4 regions of the Lentisalinibacter salinarum genome follow, and region 3 is predicted to be linked to each of the others. Evidence: riboswitches for the same ligand, from Rfam matches in the RefSeq annotation. Region 3 holds a riboswitch; each other region holds the start of a gene.

The links. Region 3 has a riboswitch for cyclic di-GMP ahead of ACJMKZ_RS05570 (hypothetical protein). Riboswitches for the same ligand answer to the same signal wherever they lie in the genome.
Region 1: another riboswitch for cyclic di-GMP. It lies ahead of ACJMKZ_RS17755 (hypothetical protein); the one in region 3 lies ahead of ACJMKZ_RS05570 (hypothetical protein).
Region 2: another riboswitch for cyclic di-GMP. It lies ahead of ACJMKZ_RS13425 (hypothetical protein); the one in region 3 lies ahead of ACJMKZ_RS05570 (hypothetical protein).
Region 4: another riboswitch for cyclic di-GMP. It lies ahead of ACJMKZ_RS10900 (FAD-binding oxidoreductase); the one in region 3 lies ahead of ACJMKZ_RS05570 (hypothetical protein).

What each region holds. Positions count from the first base shown of each region.
Region 1 is NZ_JAPDRH010000004.1:474,921-479,315, reverse strand. It holds gene ACJMKZ_RS17775 (barstar family protein) at 10-291, shown strand; gene ACJMKZ_RS17770 (hypothetical protein) at 378-902, shown strand; gene ACJMKZ_RS17765 (PEP-CTERM sorting domain-containing protein) at 1,193-1,816, shown strand; gene ACJMKZ_RS17760 (hypothetical protein) at 2,295-2,465, shown strand; cyclic di-GMP riboswitch class I at 2,610-2,722, shown strand; gene ACJMKZ_RS17755 (hypothetical protein) at 2,897-3,304, shown strand; gene ACJMKZ_RS17750 (putative zinc-binding protein) at 3,621-4,097, shown strand.
Region 2 is NZ_JAPDRH010000003.1:632,827-637,559, forward strand. It holds gene ACJMKZ_RS13425 (hypothetical protein) at 1-2,551, opposite strand, end outside; cyclic di-GMP riboswitch class I at 2,625-2,714, opposite strand; gene ACJMKZ_RS13430 (AgmX/PglI C-terminal domain-containing protein) at 2,745-4,148, opposite strand; gene ACJMKZ_RS13435 (ExbD/TolR family protein) at 4,173-4,679, opposite strand; gene ACJMKZ_RS13440 (ExbD/TolR family protein) at 4,676-4,733, opposite strand, start outside.
Region 3 is NZ_JAPDRH010000002.1:549,702-554,434, forward strand. It holds gene ACJMKZ_RS05565 (HzsA-related protein) at 1-2,460, opposite strand, end outside; cyclic di-GMP riboswitch class I at 3,154-3,238, shown strand; gene ACJMKZ_RS05570 (hypothetical protein) at 3,361-4,542, shown strand; gene ACJMKZ_RS05575 (LamG domain-containing protein) at 4,557-4,733, shown strand, end outside.
Region 4 is NZ_JAPDRH010000003.1:88,870-93,602, forward strand. It holds gene gdhA (NADP-specific glutamate dehydrogenase) at 1-761, opposite strand, end outside; gene ACJMKZ_RS10885 (DUF6491 family protein) at 863-1,297, shown strand; gene ACJMKZ_RS10890 (FFLEELY motif protein) at 1,304-2,047, opposite strand; gene ACJMKZ_RS10895 (hypothetical protein) at 2,139-2,810, opposite strand; cyclic di-GMP riboswitch class I at 3,034-3,116, shown strand; gene ACJMKZ_RS10900 (FAD-binding oxidoreductase) at 3,250-4,650, shown strand; gene ACJMKZ_RS10905 (glutathione S-transferase N-terminal domain-containing protein) at 4,680-4,733, opposite strand, start outside.

The sequences.
Region 1 (4,395 bases), on a different contig from region 3:
ATTCGCGCAATGACGACGAATCGTACGATTGATCTTTCAAATGCGTCGTCGAAGAATGAGCTTTTCGCGATTCTTGCTGAAGAAATGTCGTTTCCAGATTGGTGGGGTAAGAACTGGGACGCGTGCTGGGACTGCATGACTGATCCGCAGTTAAGCGATCTACCATCTCAATTGCGTTTCCACGGATTGTCAAAACTGCGCGAGAAACTCCCCAAAGATGCGGAAGCTCTTTCTCAGCTTCTCACCGATCTGGGAAAGCATCGGACAGATATCTCCGTCTCTTGGGATTGACCCCAGCGGCTCCTTCTGGCCGCAAAGCGACCCTAGCGGCGCTCTGAGGTATGATTTGCGGAGTCGACCCGAAGCCGTCTTCCGGAATGCGTGAGATTCTCAGGCTACTTGCCAAACTGGCGATTGCCGCAGTAGGGCTAGCAGCAGTCGGCACATTGTGGCTTTTTCTACCGGTCTGGTTTACGCCGATCGCGAAATTCTGGTACGAGCCTGGATTCGAGGAAGCAGTCTCTGCGGCGCTAAAGGACATTCCCGATCACGAAAATGCGTGTATCTATGACGATACGCAGAATATCTTTGTGACGTCGGCGGAACAGCTAGACGTCGGGAGGATGCTAGAGAAGGCCGTGAAGGATAGAGTCCCCAACCCTCGCGAAGGTAAATTGAGAGATCCACATTTCAGGATCTATGCGAACGGTCGAACTTATTATTGGAGTTTTAGCGACGAAGAGTTTCACCCGTTCTTGGGCGATAGGTGGACCCTGAGAGGAAAAAGCGCAGAAAAGTGCGAAGCCTACAACCGCTACCCAAGAAGGTACCAGCAGGTGTACGAAGAGCGGTACGGCATTGGTGTGACCGAAGCAAATTTTTGCTGCGGATCCGATTATTAGCCTCAACTTCGACCGCCCGCTCTTGGCCGGAAACCGACCCCTCGGTCTGTGAGGCGCCATAGAGCCAAGACCGGCTCAAATTAGGGTCGCCTATCGACCCGAAGCGGACGAGATTTTCTATTGGCGCAATAGATACAAGCTGCCAAGTATCGTCAGCTTTCTTTACATATCTACAAAACGCGCGGCGCAGGGGCAGACTCAACCCTCTGTAAAGTCAGAATATTGACGATTTGGTATAGAATTTGCTCGGGGAGCTCTGTACCTCAGATGCAGCCACTTGGGAGAGCCGCATGAACCGAATAAGAAGCACCTGTCTAGCCATTGTGGCTGTCTCGCTATCACCGATGACGGCGACCGCGGACGAGATCACTATCGATTTCGAAGATCCGGGAGTTGCGCTGCCGAGGCCAGGAGGAACTGATCCAGCAGTTGATTTCGCCTTTGGTGGCTACTCGGTCACATCGGGAGGATGCGATTTTGTCGCCGGCGACAGTTTTGCCGGCACGGAAAACGGTGTGGATGGTAGCGATAACGGTACGACTCACATCTTCGGTAGCGATATCACGATGACATGCGGGGGAGCCTTCGACCTTTTGGGTTTCTCGCTTGGTGAGGACTACCTCGAAGAGACTTTCTTGTTCCTGGTTGATGTCGTCTACGCGGGCGGCGGCGCGTTTACGGTCGGCGCCTGGACAGACGGCATTTTCGGATTCCGAGGGTATGGCTGCGACGGATTTTGCGCCGATATCGTGTCTGCGCGGATCTATACGAGGGACAACGGTTCGGACGGACTTCCCTTCCAATTCGCATTGGATAACATTCGCATCAACAAGGTGCCCGAACCCGGAACCCTTGCCCTCCTAGGTGCTGGCCTTCTCGGCATGGGTTTTGCCCGCAGACGCCAGACGGCTTAAGAAGCGTTCTGTTCACCGTGTTCGATAGCCCCGCCCAGTGCGGGGCTTTTTTTCCGCTTCTGGCCGGAAAGCGACCTTTCGGTCTGTGAGGCGCTTTAGACCGAGGACCGGCTCAAATTAGGGTCGCTTATCGACCCGAAGCGGACGTTTGGTTAACCGAGCTTCACCGTATCTCGCAGCCAAATGCCGTATCCTCGTCCCGGCAATATTGTGCTGGTGGGCACCGGGGGGAGGACCGGTCGTCCAGACCGCTAAAGGTAGGTCTTGTGTTGTAGATTGGCCGGGCCGACGGTTCTGATCGAGCGCCCCGGATACCCTGACGAGTCATTAAGCTGCGCCTACCTCTTGCGAGTATCCCCTATTGATCACCTGCTCGAGATAGAGGAGCGTTAGGCGTTGACAGAGCGGCGCTGGGCTTAGTCAACCCATGCATCTTCCGCTGGCGGCAAGTCGCCAAATCAGAATAGAGGTGACATCTATGGCTACACGTACCGACAAGAGCACTTGGGTGATCGGTGGGGGAACGCTGGCCGGACTCGGCACCGGGCTGATTTTTCTACAAACCTCAGCTCTGACTTTCGTAGCGTCTATCCTGATCGGCATTGGCGTTGGTCTTCTTATTGCGCCATTTGTTCCTTCGCGCCAATAGCCGCGTCTGGCCGGAAACCGACCTTTCGGCCTCTGGCCGCGCGTAGCCCACGTTCTTGAATCCGCTAGGGTCGCTTATCGACTCGAAGCGGACGCTAGGCAAATCCCAGAATTGACTGTCAAGAAAAAAGCGAGAAACTAGTACTTGCGATAAAGGCAAACCTGGCGAAAGCTAGTGACGCAAAGCCACGGGTCCTCGCTTCCTCCGAGAAGCCATTGCTGACTTCCCGAGGGACCCAAGATCGCCGGGCTGCCGAGGCAGTTGGTCCAAGCGGCGATCAATTTTCTCGTATCTGCTCACCGCCAAGGCGGTTACTTATGCCTCTTCACCTGGAGCCATTGGATCTTTCTAACAAGCTTCAAGCTTATAGGTCCGTGCTTATTGTCTCATGCCCGATTTGCCCGCCTGTCAGTCTGGCAAGTGACGAAAACTTGCCCTTCATCGAATTCTTCAAGCATGGCATTAAGACACCCGCCTACGAAGACTATGTAGGCGAGACCCGTAAGTCTCTTGAGCACGACGGGATCGAAACTGGCGTCTTTACCAGCTACCTCCCGTGCCCTGCGACTTGTCTTTGGACGAGAGGCCAGCGAACCCGATTGTTGAAGCAGGCCGAAAAATATGAGGCTGCTCTGGTCATGGGATGCGAATCGGCAAGATATACCGTCGAGCAAACCCTCGCGGACATCAATTGCGATGTCATCTTGGGGATGCAGTTGGTTGGAATTACGAATGCGAATCTAAAGTTCGGATTTCCGTTGACTGTCGAGCTAAACAATCTCGCTCGAGTCACCGCAAATGAGCAAACCGAAGACGCGCAATCGATAGAGGCGAGCTGACATGTGCTTATTTTTCAGTTTTCTTCCCGCAACATTTTGGACGATTGCTGGTTACTTCGTCCTTTTTGCATCGTCAAAGTCCAACGGCGTGACTAAGACATTTGGGATGGCACTCGCAATCTGGGCATTCCTACTTGCCGGACTCATTATATTGGGTGGTGTATATATCACGATTGCTGGAGCCTGCCCGATCACTGAGTTGCTGAAATGCTCGGTTTAACAACCTCCAGAAATAAGTGGCTGTAAGCTCAGGCTGAGACTGGAAGAAGAGATGAGGGTAAACGTAGGCCACTCGATGGAAAGCCGAGGATAAATTATGAATTTACAGCGAAAAATTGGCCTTGAGGTGGACGCTGCGAAACCAGTATGTCCACTTGGTGAGGTTGTCGGGAAAGAAATGATCGCTAAGAAGCGGATTCCCGTTATTTCATGCGCGGGAGGATGCTTTCGCGGAGAAATTGCTCGGATCGCAGCTCACATGGTGGCGAAAGAGGAGCCATATAGTCGAGGATGCCATGGCGAGATGATTACAGCACCACATTCGGCAATGGCAAACTGGGCAAAGAAAGCCGATAAAGTGATTGTGATAGATGGTTGTTTCATGCATTGCCATGGCAGAATGATGAAGAACATCTTCGGCGCTGAAAACACGATCCAATTTGATGCCCTGCCTATGTATAACAAGGACCAAAAATACTCAGAGAATATGGTTATCGACGAAGTCCCGGAATCTGAGAGGATCGATTTAGCTCGGCAAGTGGCAGATAAAGTCCTCTGCGCTCTGAGGGCGTGATAGGCCTTTAAAAACGTTGCGAGGCAGGTTTCTATTGGATCCTGCTCACTAGTTTTGCTAAGCCCAGTCTTGGCTGCTAGCTGAACAGTTCCTAACAATGGCGGATTGTTCAATGGGCTCAAACACTGGTCCTTCTCTGCCGCCTTATGAATTGAAAGTCTGACGGTTTGGATTGGACCTGACACGAGGGTTCTCATCTGGACGACACAGGTGGAAGCACTTACCGATGGTCCGCTTCTGGCCGAAAAGCGACCTTTCTCGTCAGCGCACAATATGACTCCCCCCCATAAGTAGTTGG
Region 2 (4,733 bases), on a different contig from region 3:
CGTCCGCCTCGAACAGCTGCGCGGTGACCTGCGCCGGTGCGGCGTCGCAGAGCCCGCCGTCGGCGGTATCCGGCAGCAGATCGGTCAGATAGACGTTCCAGGCCGTCGAGGTGCCGACGTTGTGCACATCCAGCGTGAAGACGCCGGTCTCGCCCGCGCGCAGGCGCAGCGGCCCGTATTTCTCCAGCGTGAGCTCGGGCTCGACGATGGTCATCGGGCCGCTGACGGCGCCATCGCCGGGTCGTTCGGTCGCCCCCTGCCCGTCGAGCTGGTTGTAGGTATAGGCCGCGGTGTTGGTGAACTCCAGGCCGGCGACGTTGGTCGGCGTGTCGCTGAGCGCCACCGTGATCTCGACCACCACCTGCTCGCCCGCGGGGATATCGATGCCGTTCGCCGGATCCTCGATGACCAGCGAGGTGGCGGTGCCCGTATTCTGCGGCGCCCACCCGGCCGGCCCGGACACCCGGGCGACACTCACGAACTCCAGGTCCGCGGCGGAAGCCGTCAGATCGTCCACGATGCGCACGTCATACAGCGGCGCGCTGTGCGGCGTGGTCGGCACCGTGAGCCGGTAACTGAAAGCCTCGCCGATGGCCGCGGTCGGCTGCGTGGTCGCCTTCGCTAGCGCCGGCGGCGGCTCGGCCTCGATCACCACCGTCGTCGGATCCTCGTCGCCGGGCACGTCCGGATCGGCCTGGCCGTTGACGGTGGGGTCGTCGCTGTCGGCGAGTTTCACGGCACCGATCAGCTCCGACTGGTTCGCGACCACGGTGCCGTCCAGTATGGCTTCGGCCAGGGTCACCTCGAACTCCACTACGAGCTCGCCGTCCGCCGGCAGATCGATATTGGTGACCACCAGCTGGCCGGTGCCGTTGGTGCCACCGAAGGGATCCGTCGCGGCGGTGGTGGCGCCGGCGGGCAGCGAGCCGGGCAGTACCTGCAGCGAGCCGGGCACGAACACCGGTGCCGCATTCAGCGAGCCGAGATCGTCGCGGATCGCGACGTCCTCGAGGGGGCCGTCGGTGGTCTGCAGCCGCAGCGTGTAGCGGAGCCGGTCGCCGGGCGCGGCGCTCTCCGCCGGATCCGCGCCGCTGGTGACGTTCGCCACGGTCTTCTCGAAGAAATAACCGTACAGCGCCGTGGTGACCGTGTGCGCGTCCTGGTGGTCCGCCGTGCCGACCGTCCCATTGGTCACGGGGCGCGCGAACTCCAGCCGGTCCGGGTTGCCGGCCGCTCCGTTGTACCACCGGGTGGCGCCGGCGACATTGGTGAGCTGGACGCCGTCGTCGGTGTCCGCGTCGAGCCGGCTGCGGTAGCGGATGATCAGATGCTCGTCCGGGCCGATCATGGCCGCCGGGGTAAGCATGTCGAGTGTGAGTTCGCAGCGCGGGCTGCCCTGCCAGACCAGATCGAAGTCCACGCCCGGCGTCAGCGGACCCTTGCCCGGCACCGGCGTGACGCCGTCCGCGGCATACACCTGCGCGTCCAGGATCTCCGGCTGGATGTCGCACATGCCGCCCTGGGGTCCGTCGGGCAGCCGGTCCACCAGCGCCACGTCCCAGGCCTCGCCCAGTCCCGTGTTGTGCACGTCGATGGCGAACTCGCCCCACTGGCCGAGGTTCAGCGTCCGGCCGAGGGTCGCCGGCCCGGTCTTGGTGACCACGATATCGGGACCGGCAATGGTCAGCGGATCGGAGATGCCCCACTCGCCCGGCAGCGGCTCGTAGAAGATGCCGTCGATCAGCCGTCCGAAATCCCACTTGGCGGTGTTCACGAACTGGGTGCCGATCGCGTTCGCCGGCGAGTCCTCCAGCACCACGGTCAGCTCGATCACGATCTGCTCGTTCGACGGGATGATCGGGAAGTTGTCGAAGGTGAGCACGCCGCCGTCGTTGTCGAAGGTGTGTGCCACCGGCAGTCCCGTGCTCTCCCAGTAGGCCGTGTGGCTCACGTAGGTGAGATCGACCCCGGTCGCGTTCAGGTCGTCGATCAGGGTGACGCCGTGTAGGTCGTTCAGGGATCCGAATTCGTCGATGACCGTGCCGGTGCCGGCGTCGAACAGCACCGGCATCGTCAGCGTGTAGGTGAACGGCACGCCGATCGACGCCGTCGTCGTGCCCGGCGGGTTGTCCTTCTCGATCTTCTCGACCGGGATCAGCAGGTTCTGGCAGCCCTCCTGGATGGAGCTGGAGGAGCCGTTGACGAACCAGATGCGATGGCCCGCGACGCTGTTGCAGGCCATCTCGCCGGTATGGACGACGTTGTCGAAGACGATCAGCCAGCGCTCGTCCGTCTGGCCCGGCTGGGTCAGGAAGCTGAAGTTGGTGTCCAGCGGATTGGACGCCGGGAAGTTCCGGATGGTGCAGTTGCGGTCGATCTGGATCTGGGCGGGCGCGACGTCGCCGGCGAAGCCGTCGATGGTGCCGTTCGGGAACTCCGAGCAGTCCACGGCCCAGGACGGCGCGGCGGCCAGCACGAGCACGGCGAAGGCCAGCAGCCGGAGTACCGTCCGGGCGCTTGCCGATGTGTTGGATGTTCTGCTGCTCGCCATGTGGTGCCTGTTCCACCGGCGGCGATCGCGTTGCCTGAGAGGCCTGGACCCTGGCGTGATCCCGGGTCCGGATTCGGGCGGTCCCGCTGTCATGGAGCCGTCGGGGCTCTGTAGACCGGAGACTTTGCGTCGCCACCTTTCGGTGGTTTTGCCTTTGTCAGAATCTCTTCTTTGTCGGTTACTCGTCGTTCGTTCAGGTAGTCGCCGGGAGGAAATCGATCGGGTAGATGATCGTCATCGCCGCGATGTCCTCCTTGGCGCCGAAATCGAAACCGCTCACCCTGGCCACGATCTGGTCGGCCAGGTCCGGCGCGCCCATGTCACTGGAGTGGAGGCGGCACATCGAGACGCTGCCGTCGGGTTCGATGGTGAGCTTCAGCACGAGCTGGCCGCGCAGCGTCGGGTCGCGCCGCAGCTCCCGGTTGTACAGGCGGTACAGCGCCGCCTTGTAGCGGTCGAACACGATCTGGATCTCTTCGTCCGTGCGCCCGGCCGACGGCCCGCCGGCCCGCGGCCGGTCCGCGGAGCCGTCGCCGCCGATGGAAGTCGCGACCTGCGTGACGCGGACGCCCTCGATGCCCTGGCCGCCGGCGCCCCCGCCGACGTCCCGACTGACGCTCGCCAGATTGATGCCGCCGCTCGACCCGGGCGCGTCGGTCGTGACCATGGCCCGCGTCGGGCGGCCCACAGCGGACTCGCCGCGGTTGCCGACCCGCGCGCTTGCGCCGAGATCGGCCGACGGTCCGGAACGCGCCCGCTGCGCGAAGCTCTCCCGGAAAGCGAGGATGCCCTTCGAGCGGACCTCCTGCTTCGGCGCGGACTGCTCCGCCACTTTAGCGGGTTCGGTAATCTCGGGCATCTCCTCGGGCGGCGATTCCTCCACCACCTGCTCCTCCGGCTCGGGCGGCTCCTCGATCACCGGCTCCGGCTCCGTCTCCACCGTACGCGCCGGCGGCGGCGGCTCGGGCTGGATGAGTCTGGCCACACGCTCGGGGACCTCGATCAGCTCCTCGTGCTCGGGGATGGGCAGATCGATCATGCGCAGGACCAGCGCCACCAGTACGCTCGCAGCCACCGTGGCGGCCAGCGACTGGCGGAAACGCCGGTCCTCTTCCACGCCCCGCGTCCAGGGCATGATCATGCGGCGGAACGGCAGCGGCGAGGGGTCGCGTTCCAGCACCCACTCGTTCAGCTTGCGCTCCTGCTCGTCCCGAAGGTCGTGCAATTCGGCCTGCAGATACTCGAGCACGTCGTCGCGCTCCTCGAGTTCCCGCGCCAGCTGGTCGCGCCGCTCCTCTATGCCGGCCACACGATCGCAGAACGCCGTGGCCTGCCTGCGGACCTCGGCCAGGTGCGTGCTGCGGGCGTCGGCCGGCAGCGTATCGCGCCAGAAAAGGTCCGCTGCACCGAGGCGCTCCAGCTGCTCCAGCGAGCCGGTGACCGCATCGAGGAGTTCGTATTTCTCGCGCTCGCCCGCGAGGGACTGCAATTCCCCGCTGGCGGCGCGCAGCAGCTCCTCCAGATCACCGAGCTTCTGCTGCTCGGCATCGATCTGGTCCAGGAGCGCCTGTTCTTCCCAGGTTTTCTCGAGACTCACTGCATCACCCCGATGAAGCCGCGGCTAGGTGGCGGCGCTGTCGGCGGGCTTCTGTACGACGGCCAGCGACACCTGGCCGTAACCCTCGCCCGTGCACGTCGTCATGATCCGCTTGATCACGGTGAACGGGACCGATTTGTCGGCCAGGATCGTGACCTCCTGGCTCTTCGCGACGGAGCGCGTCTTCGGCCCCACCACGCGCTGACTGATCTCCTCCAGCCGCGCCGTGATGGGCTCGATGGTCGCCGTCTCCGACGCCAGGATCTCGCTGACCCGGATGACCGCCCGCCCCTGGACGAGCACCTCGTCGGGGCTCACGAAGATCACGACCGTCTCCCGCGGCTTCTCCTCCACCATGGACTCGGGCAGCGTGACCTGCTTCGGCGCTTCCATGACCTCCACGGATCCCGAATTCACCAGCAGGAAGAAGACGAGGATGGTGAACACGTCCATCAGCGACGTGAGGTTCATCTTCGTCACCTTCGTCCGGTTGCGCGTCATCCGCTTCAGACGTCGGGTGTTCGTCATCATGGCGCCTCTCCTACCGAGATCTCCGGGAACAGGGCCACCAGCTGGATCTCCCCG
Region 3 (4,733 bases):
CAGCAGGTCCACGAGGGCACCCATGTCGAGCACCTGCTCGTTGTCGTCGGCCAGCAGCTCCCGGTAGGCGTTGAAGTGATCGGGTTCGTCGGGAGACGCGCCGTCGGTCAGCTCGAGCTGCCCGTCGGGCACCTTCAGCTGGCCCATGGCATCGGTGCGGGTGTGGCAGGTGATGCAGGTATTGTCGGCCTCGGGGATGCCATCCTGGTCCACGTCCACGATCCGCGGCTTCGACCACAGCGGATGGATGTGGGCCTCGTAGTTGATCACCGCCCGGCAGGTCGCGCTCCAGTCGCCGATACAGTCGGGCGTGGCCGGCGCCAGGGTGTCCAGGCCGGACTCGTCGGGCACCACCGTGGGGCCGTAGCGCCATGCGAACGGCTCGTCCTTCGCCCGGCCGGCGGCGGCCTCGTCGGTCCAGACGTCCTGGTAGACGATATCCAGAGAAGGCTCGATGGCGGCGCAATCGGTGGCGCAGCTGGTGCGCGCCCGCACCTCGGCCATGGTCTCGCCCACGTCGGCGAACAGGGTCGGGTCGGTGTTGGGGAACGGCTGCCCGGTCACCTCGGCGCCCTCGTTCAGCACGGGATACGCGTCCGCGCGGCCGTGGGACTCGCCGCTCGACGGGTCGTGGCAGCCGGAGCACTCCAGCAGCTGGCCGGGCCGCAGCTGCAGCCAGTTGTTGTGCCGCGGCCCGATGCGCCGACCTTCACCGTCGAGCACGCTGACGCCGAGGGCCACGTTGGCCGGGACCTTGATCATCACCGAGCCGTCGGGCTCCACTTCCGCGTAACCCACGATCTCGCGCATGCCCTGGCCTGCGGAGACGCCGAAGGCGCTGTTGTCGAAGTCGCGTACGTCCTCGTCCGGGATGGAGACGGCCTTCACCACCCGCAGGAAGCGCGCCGGCCGGTCGGCCGCGGTCGTCTGGGCCGGGTCGGCGAGCACGTCGATGCCCGCGCCCGAGACGTCCTCGCCGGCGACGTCGTAGACGCTGCGGATGTGGATCACAGCCGCGCCCTCGGCCGCGATGTCCGGGTCCAGGGTGAACGGCTCGGAATCATCGAAGATCACCGGCGGCGTGCCGGTGCCCGGCTCCGCGGCGACGATGTCCGTGTACATGAAACCCTCTTCGGGCGCGACGACCGGCTGCTGGGTCTCATCGCTGCGGTCGTAGATCCAGACGCCGTAGAGCGGCGGCGCCTCGACGAGTGCCGCGTCCGCCAGGTTGTCGTCGGTGCACGGCACGATCCTGAGATCGACCGGATCCTGCAGGCGGCACTGGCTCCAGCTCACCAGCAGCCGCTCTGTGCCGTCGCGCAGCGGGAACACGGAGTTGTAGCGACCGCCCGGCGAGGGCGTATCGGTGTCGATCAGCACCTCGTTGATGGTGGCCGCGGTCTGCGCCGGGCCGGACAGCACGCCGATGTTGTCCCGGTTCGGCTGGGTGTTCTCGATGTAATTGGCGACGTCGATCTCGATGATGTCGCCGCCGCCCCCGGCGCCGTCGAAGGGGCGCAGCAGGGCCATGACGTTGCCGTTCGGCAGCTCGCGGGGGCGCAGGAACTGCACGGGCTCGCCGCCGCTGCCGGTGTCGTGGCTGTTGGCGCCGTACAGCAGTTCGAGCGCGGCTCCATCAGGGTTCATGCGGTAGAGATGGATGCCGTCGTTGCCCGGCGCGTTGTCCCAGCGGCTGAACACCACCTGGCCGTTGGAGAGCACCGCCGGATCCAGATCGTGACTCTGATTGAAACTGACCTGCCGGATCTCGGTGCCGTCCGCGTTCATGACGTGCAGCACCAGCGCCGGCACGTTGCGGTCCTCGTCGAGGGCCGCGAACTGAGGCTTGCCTTCGTCCAGCAGCACGGCGCCGGACTGGCGCTGGCGCGTGGAGGAGAAGATGATGCGCCCGTCGGGAAGGTACGCAGGCGCGAGGTCGTGGCCCGACTCCGCGACGATGTCCGAGGCGATGATCCGCCGCAGCGTCTCGCCCGGGATGTCGTACTCCCACACGTTCCAGGTCGGCTGATCCTCCTCGTCGGCGCCCTCGATGAACTGCGCCCGCATCGCGAACAGCACCTTCGTGCCGTCGCGCGATATCTCCAGGTCGCGGACGTCGCCCAGGCCTTCGGTGATCTCCCCGGTGACGTTGACGTCCGCTGTGCTGGGCGAGGCGCGGTCGCGCACGTACAGATCGGCGCCGATGTCGAAGGTCACCGGCTCGCGCACGTCGAAGTCGGTCGGGTCACCGTTGTCGTCGACCGGGACCGGCCGCTTCACGTAGGCGATGGGGAAGTCGAGTACGACGGGGTCGGGATCCTGCCCGCTGCCGAAGCCGATGCGGCCTTCGCCGCTGCCGCCGCCGCCGCAGCCCGCGGCGGCCACCAGCGTGCAGGCGACGGCGACGAGAGCCGCCCTTGCCGGCGTCCTCCGGGTAACTGTCTGCATCGTGCTGTTCATGGGACATCCTCTTTCCTGCAGCCGTCACGCGACGCACTCCTGCGATCACTGCGGGAATGCTGCAGGCGCCCTGCACCGCCGGTCTTCCGACACGCGGCTGGAAGGCTCGCGACCAGCCGTGACCAATGGTGGAGAGGGGCCTCACTGCATTCTGTTAACAAGATCACAAATCCATGGAGTTCGTCGCGCGCACGTCCTGGCGGCTCTGATGAATAACGAGCGGCGCAGTATAGGGAGCGTTCCGGGACGCGCGTAATGTGGAAATTCGCCGACAGAGAAAGCGCACCGATGGCCTCGTAATATCGGCTGCGAGGTGACGCGAGGGCCGTCACCCGGACGCACGTTGTCGTGGATTCGCGACAAGCCGAAACGCCCGCCGAATCAGGGGGTTGTCCTCCGGTCGCCGACAAAGTGTCGATTTCCGCCGACAAGTGGTTGACATATGCCGGCCCGGCGCCGCCGCCCCGATCAAACGCAACCCGTTGTTCTGTATTCGAAACGGCTTTTCCTGTGACCCGAGTCGTGATCTGGCACGCGGCTTGCAACCGTCTGCCCGCAACAGTAGCCGGCCGCGGGGGAGCACGCGTGGCGGGAGTCCCGGGAGACCACGGGACTTGTGAATGGAGTCACGGTGGCCCTGTCGGCGATCTGCGAGCATCGGACGCTTTGAATAGCGCGATGCGCACGCAGGGCTTCTGAAAAGGGCAAACCCGTCGAAAGGCGGGGACGCAAAGCCAGCGGTCTACGGACTCACGTCCAGGACGGCGAAGCTGCCACGAGTGAAAGCTGACGATCAGCACGGATGGTCCGCGCGGACACGTCCTCCGCTCCCGACGGTCTTCGCCCCCTGGCAGTAAGGGAAGACGGAAACGTATGAGCAGGATCGTCATGAACGTACCCATGAACGTACAGAAGCAGTTCGCGCACGCGCTTCCGCGCCGCGCCCTACTCGCCATCGCCTGCCTCGCGCTCGCGCTGGTCGCCACGGCCGAAGCGGGTCCGCGGGAACAGGCGAAACGGCTCCACGACCGTCTCGCGGGCGTGCCCCCCACCGAGCAGGTGCTGGCCGACATGGAAGCCGACATTCTCGCCGGCAACCCCATCGCGGCCGCGGAGACGGCCATGGAGAACAGCGCCTTCTACAACGTGACGCTGAAGAACTTCGTGACGCCCTGGACGAACCGGGAGCAGACGGTGTTCGCGCCGCTGAACGACTACACCGCCACGGTCATCGGCATGATCCGCGACGACGTGCCGTTCAATACCGTGCTCTCCGCCGACATCCTCTACGTCGGCGACAGCGGTCTCGGGCTGCCTCCCTACTCCATGTCCGACAACGCCCATTACGAGGCCATGGAGGAACAGGGCATCGATCTGAAGACCACGCTGGTGCAGACCAGCCAGTCCGCGGTCACGGAGCTGCCGGCCTCCGCCACCGCCGGCGTGGTCACCAGCCGCGCCGCCGCCGAGGCCTTCTTCATCGCCGGCACCAACCGGGCGATGTTCCGTTTCACGCTGATGAATCACATGTGCAACGACCTGGAGCAGGTCAAGGACGGCTCGCGCTCGCCGGACCGCATCCGCCAGGACGTCTCGCGCAGCCCGGGCGGCGACAGCCGCGTCTTCCTGAACAACTGCGTGGAATGCCACGCGGGCATGGATCCGCTGGCGCAGGCCTACGCCTACTACGACTTCGACCCGGACACCGGCCGCATCGAGTACACCGAGGGTCAGGTGCATCCCAAGTACTTCAATAACGATGCCAACTTCCCGTTCGGCTTCCGCACGCCCGACGACCGCTGGGACAACTACTGGCGGGAGGGGCGCAATGCCAGCCTCGGCTGGGATCCGTCGCTGCCGGGCAGCGGCAACGGCGCCAAGTCCCTCGGCCAGGAGTTCGGCGCGAGCGACGTCTTCGCCGAATGTCAGGTGAAGAAGGTGTTCGAGGCCGTGTGCTTCCGCCTGCCACAGGATGCGGCCGACCGGGCGGCCCTCGACAGGATCACCGGCGTATTCCGCGCCGATCAGTACCGCATGAAGACGGTGTTCGCCGAGACCGCCGTGCACTGCATGGGCGAATGAGGAGGTCGGCAATCATGGATAGAAACAACAGGGTCTCTCTGCCCGCCCGCGCTCGCCTCGTCGTCGCTCTCGCAGCCGCCGCCGCGCTGGCCGGCTGCTCCAGCGGCGCCGACGTCGAGGAGAATCCGGTGACGAGCGTCACGCCGTCGCCCGACTACACGGGCCCGGCGCCCGCCACCGACGATGTGCAG
Region 4 (4,733 bases), on a different contig from region 3:
GCCTTCTCGGCTGCATACAAAGCGACGTTGCCGGCGCCGCTGATGGCGATGCGTTTGCCCTCCAGGGATTCGTCGGCGCGCTCCAGCATGTTGCGCAGGAAGTACACCGCACCGTAGCCGGTCGCCTCCTTGCGCACCGCACTGCCGCCGTAAGACAGGCCCTTGCCGGTCAGCACCCCCTCGAACTCGTTGGTCAGGCGCATGTACTGGCCGAACATGTAGCCGATCTCGCGGCCGCCGACGCCGATGTCTCCCGCCGGTACGTCCACGTCCGGACCGATGTGGCGGAAGAGCTCGGTCATGAAACTCTGGCAGAACCGCATCACCTCCCGATCCGACTTACCCTTCGGGTTGAAATTGGAGCCGCCCTTGCCGCCACCCATCGGCAGACCCGTGAGGCTGTTCTTGAAGGTCTGCTCGAAGCCGAGGAACTTCAACACGCTCTGGTTCACCGTCTTGTGGAAACGCAACCCGCCCTTGTACGGGCCGATCGCGCGGTTGAACTGCACGCGCCAGGCGCGGTTCACGTGCACGTTGCCGTTGTCGTCCTCCCAGGTCACGCGGAAAACGATGATCCGGTCCGGCTCCGTCATGCGTTCGAGTATGCGTTCCTGGCGGTAGGCGCTGTTGGCGTGGACCAGCGGCATCACGGAGCGGGCGAGTTCACAGACGGCCTGGATGAACTCGGGCTCGTGGGCGTTGCGCTTCTCCAGTCCCTGCATGAACGCCTTCAGCATCCTTTCCGGCTTCGCACTTTCCATTGTCCGGCCTCCACCTCCCGGTTACTTGACGGCTGCGCTAACGCGGTACTATACCAACAGGAACACCGATACGCGGCGGGAGCCGGGACAGGGAGGACGTTATGAACATGGACAAGAGCTGGCCACGAGGCGTGCTGGTCGCAGCAGTCACACTGGTCCTCGCAGGCTGTGCCAGCAGCCCGCGGGAAGCGAAGCCCACCGATGTCGCCGCCGACGATCCGGAGGCGGTCCGTTGCGTGCAGCTGATACGCGTCGACCGCACGAAAGTCGTCGACGACGAGAATATCTTCTTCTACATGAAGAACGGCACGGTCTATCGCAATCAGCTGCCGCGCGCCTGCCCGGGACTCTCCCGCGAAGAGCGTTTCATGTACAAGGTGCCCACCGGCCGCCTGTGCGATCTCGATATCATCACGGTGCTGACCGATTTTGCCGGTGGACTTAGGCCGGCGGCCGGTTGCGGTCTCGGCAAATTCCATCCGGTGGATCCGGAAGAGGCCGACGAGCTGATCGAAATCCTGCAGCGGGACGAATAGGCGGCCTCAGCCCGGCGCCTCCGTCGGCGGCGCCTCGGCGTCGTCGGAGAGCCGGAAAGGCTGCGGATGCTCCGAGAATATCTGTTCCATTATGCGGGTCTCACGGTCCTCGATGGCATGCAGGAATTCCTCTGCGCCGCCCATGGCACGGAAGGCCCTGAAACCGTCTTCCAGGAAGTCGTGCAGCGCGCCGAAGCCCGCCAGATGGGCCGGGCCGTGGGCCATGCGCACGAGGGTATAGATCATCGGCAGTTTGACGAGGCGCTCCAGGTCCCGGCCGGCCTCCAGGATGAATCCGATCTGGCGCTCGCGGTCGTCCCGGCGGCCCACCTTGCGGTACGCCTCCGCGTAGCTCTGCTCGTCGATCGTGGTGCCGGCGCCGAGCTGCCGGGTCATCTCGCCGTCGAGTTCCTGGCTCAGCACCTCCAGCTGCACGGCCATGCGCATCGACTCCTGAGCCTGGGCGGGCAGCATGCGCTTCAGGATGGGCGAGGCACGTTCGAGCTGGGTGTCGCGGGGCAGGTAGTCCTTGTCGGTGTAGAGCTCTTCGAGGAAGAACTCGACGCCGGGGCGGTAGCGTTCCCGCTCCTGCAGGTCCGCATAGGTCTGCTCCAGGCGGCCTGCCTGCCAGCGCTGCAGCGCCTGGAGTTCGTCCTGGAGGCCGGGATCCTCGCTGAACTGCGCACGCAGACTGCGGTTGCGCACCAGCAGCTCGTCCAGGCTCATCCGGCTGATTTCTTCTCCGCTCATGTCTCCGATATGGCGCCGCCGGCGCCTCGCTCAACCGCGCGCATTGTCCCGGTTTTACCCGGACCTTGCCAATGGCGGCGTGGCGTTGGCTTCAGAATGGCTTTGTCGCGCCCAGGAAGGCCACGGAAGCAATGCCGATCCAGTACACGTAGGCCATGCCGCGGCCGATAGCGAGCTCTGACGCCAGCCGTTGCTCCAGCGCCGGATTCGGGCCCTTCTCGGCAAGCTCGCGGAAGATCGGTACCCAGTGGCGCATGATAAAGCGAAGGCCGAGGCCGATCACCAGCAGCAGGCTGTAGATGAGCACCTTGGTGGAGTACCAGTCCGCGCGGAAGGGCCAGTCCGTCAGGTATGACCAGACAGCGGCCAGGAACAGCGCGGGGATGACGACGTAGCGGACGGCCTCGTCGATCCTGGTCAGCCGCAGTCCCCGGTCGGTGTCCCGGTAGACGAATGCCGACCAGGTGAGCGACAGCCACGCGAAGGCGACGATCCACACGAGCCACAGCCAGCCGCCGCCGTAATCGTGCACACCCAGGTTGAACCCCATGTGCAGACCGAGAGGCAGCAGCAGGATGATGCCCGTACGGGCGAGGATATCGATCCGGTAGGCGGTCTCCATGTGCCGCCGGCGCTCGTCCAGTGAGAGTTTCGGATTCGCCACGTTGTAAGACGTCTGGAAGACGCCCCATTCACCGCCCAGCCAGTAGACCATCGCAAGGATGTGGATCCAGCGCAGGACGGACTCCGGATTGATGTACATCGCTCTCCCCGAATTTTTGTTCCCGGACTCTTGGCGGTAACCCACGGCATTTAAGCAGCAACGGGGAGGGCCCGGCATAGTGGCAAACCGAAGACGCGAGCCCCGGCAAACGGACATCGGCCGGGCTGTATTTGCGCGGCGATTTGACATCATGCCGTGCCGGAACGTGTCGGGCTCTGCCCACGATTGACAGTCTGTCGGCCCCGTGCGACGCTCGGCGTTCGTTTGAAAAGGGCACACCGTTCGAAAGGGCGGGTCGCAAAGCCACCGGTCCCCGGCCGTCGCCGGGACAGCGGAGCTGCCAGACGGAAGCGCGATGCGGCGTCCTGCCGCACCACGCCCACCCGGGCCATCCTCCGCTCATTCTCGTGCCGGGACCTGTGACCCGCAACGTGCCGCAGCCCGTTGGCGGGAGCGGTCCCGCGGAGGAACGACACCGATGAGAGACGCAGTCAGTCACGACCGGGTCCGCGACTGGATCCATGGCGATCACGGCAATGGTCGATCGGTCACACCACGGCGCGCCGCCCGCCGCACGCCGGCCCCGCCGGTGGCCAGGCCCGAAAGTCCGGAGGCGCTGCGCGATCTGTTGCGGACGGGCTCGGGCCTGCCGGCACCGCTCCGCCCGATGGGCGCCGGCAGCGCGTCCACTCCCTGCTCGGTGGCCGAAGGGGGTACGGTGATCGATATGACAGGCCTCGACGGCGTCCTCGAGGTCGGCGACGAGCACGTCACCGTGCAGGCCGGGCTTCGATTGCAGCGTCTCGCCGACGAACTGGCGGGCTACGGGCTGGAACTCGCCGGCGGACACGACCTGATGGGTCGAACGGTCGGCGGGGCGGTGGCCGGCGCCTGCATCGGTCCGGGCACCGGCGTCGGCACCCGCCTGTTCTCCAGCCAGGTCGTCAGCATGAAGGTGGTCACGCCCGAGGGCGGCGAACTCACGGTGGACGCCTCCCGTCCCCACCTGCTGGACATGTTCCGGCTGAGCTACGGCCTGCTGGGCGTCATCCACGAGGTGACGCTGCGGGTGCGGCCCATGAGTCCTTTCACGATCCGGCGGCGGCGCTGCAGCACGGCCGAGCTCGCGGCCGTCTCCGGCCGGCTGCTGGGATCGAAGCTGGGTCTGCGCTTCTACCTGCTGCCATTCCGCGATCAGGTGTATCTCGAGCTACGGCGCAACGGCGACGAAGACACCCACGTCAACCGCCTGCTGTGGAAAATCAAGGACTGGGGCGAGAGCACGATCCTGCCGGCGATGACGAACTCCATGTCCTGGATCGTGCCGATCCCCGCTCTGCGCTACGGCATGATCGACCGCATCAACGGAGCGGGTCAGACGCTGTTCAGCGCCCCCGTCCACGCCGGCAGCGCGGCGGTGGAGCAGGGCGGAGCCCGTCCGGGGGGGCGGGGCGGACGCCGGCTCGCCTGTTCCAGCTGGTGCTTCCCGGCGGCCGAGTTTCCGCTGATCGTGCAGGCCTACCGGGAATTCTGTCGCGACTACTACGCCCGCACCCGGTTCCGCTGCGACATGCCCACCGTCGGCTACCGGCTCGCCCGGGACCGCAGCGCTTTGCTGTCGCCCTCGTTCGACGGACCGGTGTTCGTGCTGCGGGCGGTGAGCACACCCCGTCCGCAGTGGCAGGATTTCGTGCTCGAGTTCGCCGATTTCGCGGAGAAATGGAACGGGATCCCGTTTCTCGACCAGACGGACGGGCTCTCGGCCGGGCAGGTCGCCGCCTCGCTGGGCAGCCGGCTCGAGTTCTTTCGCAAGATGCGCCGGCGGCTCGACCCGGACGGCCGCTTGCTGAACCCCTACCTGGCCCAGTTCTTCCTGTAGGACGGCCGGCGGCGGCGTGCGGCCGAGCTTCAGCCGTAGGTGCGGTTCAGGTACTCCACGATGTCGCCGGACTCCGCCAGTTC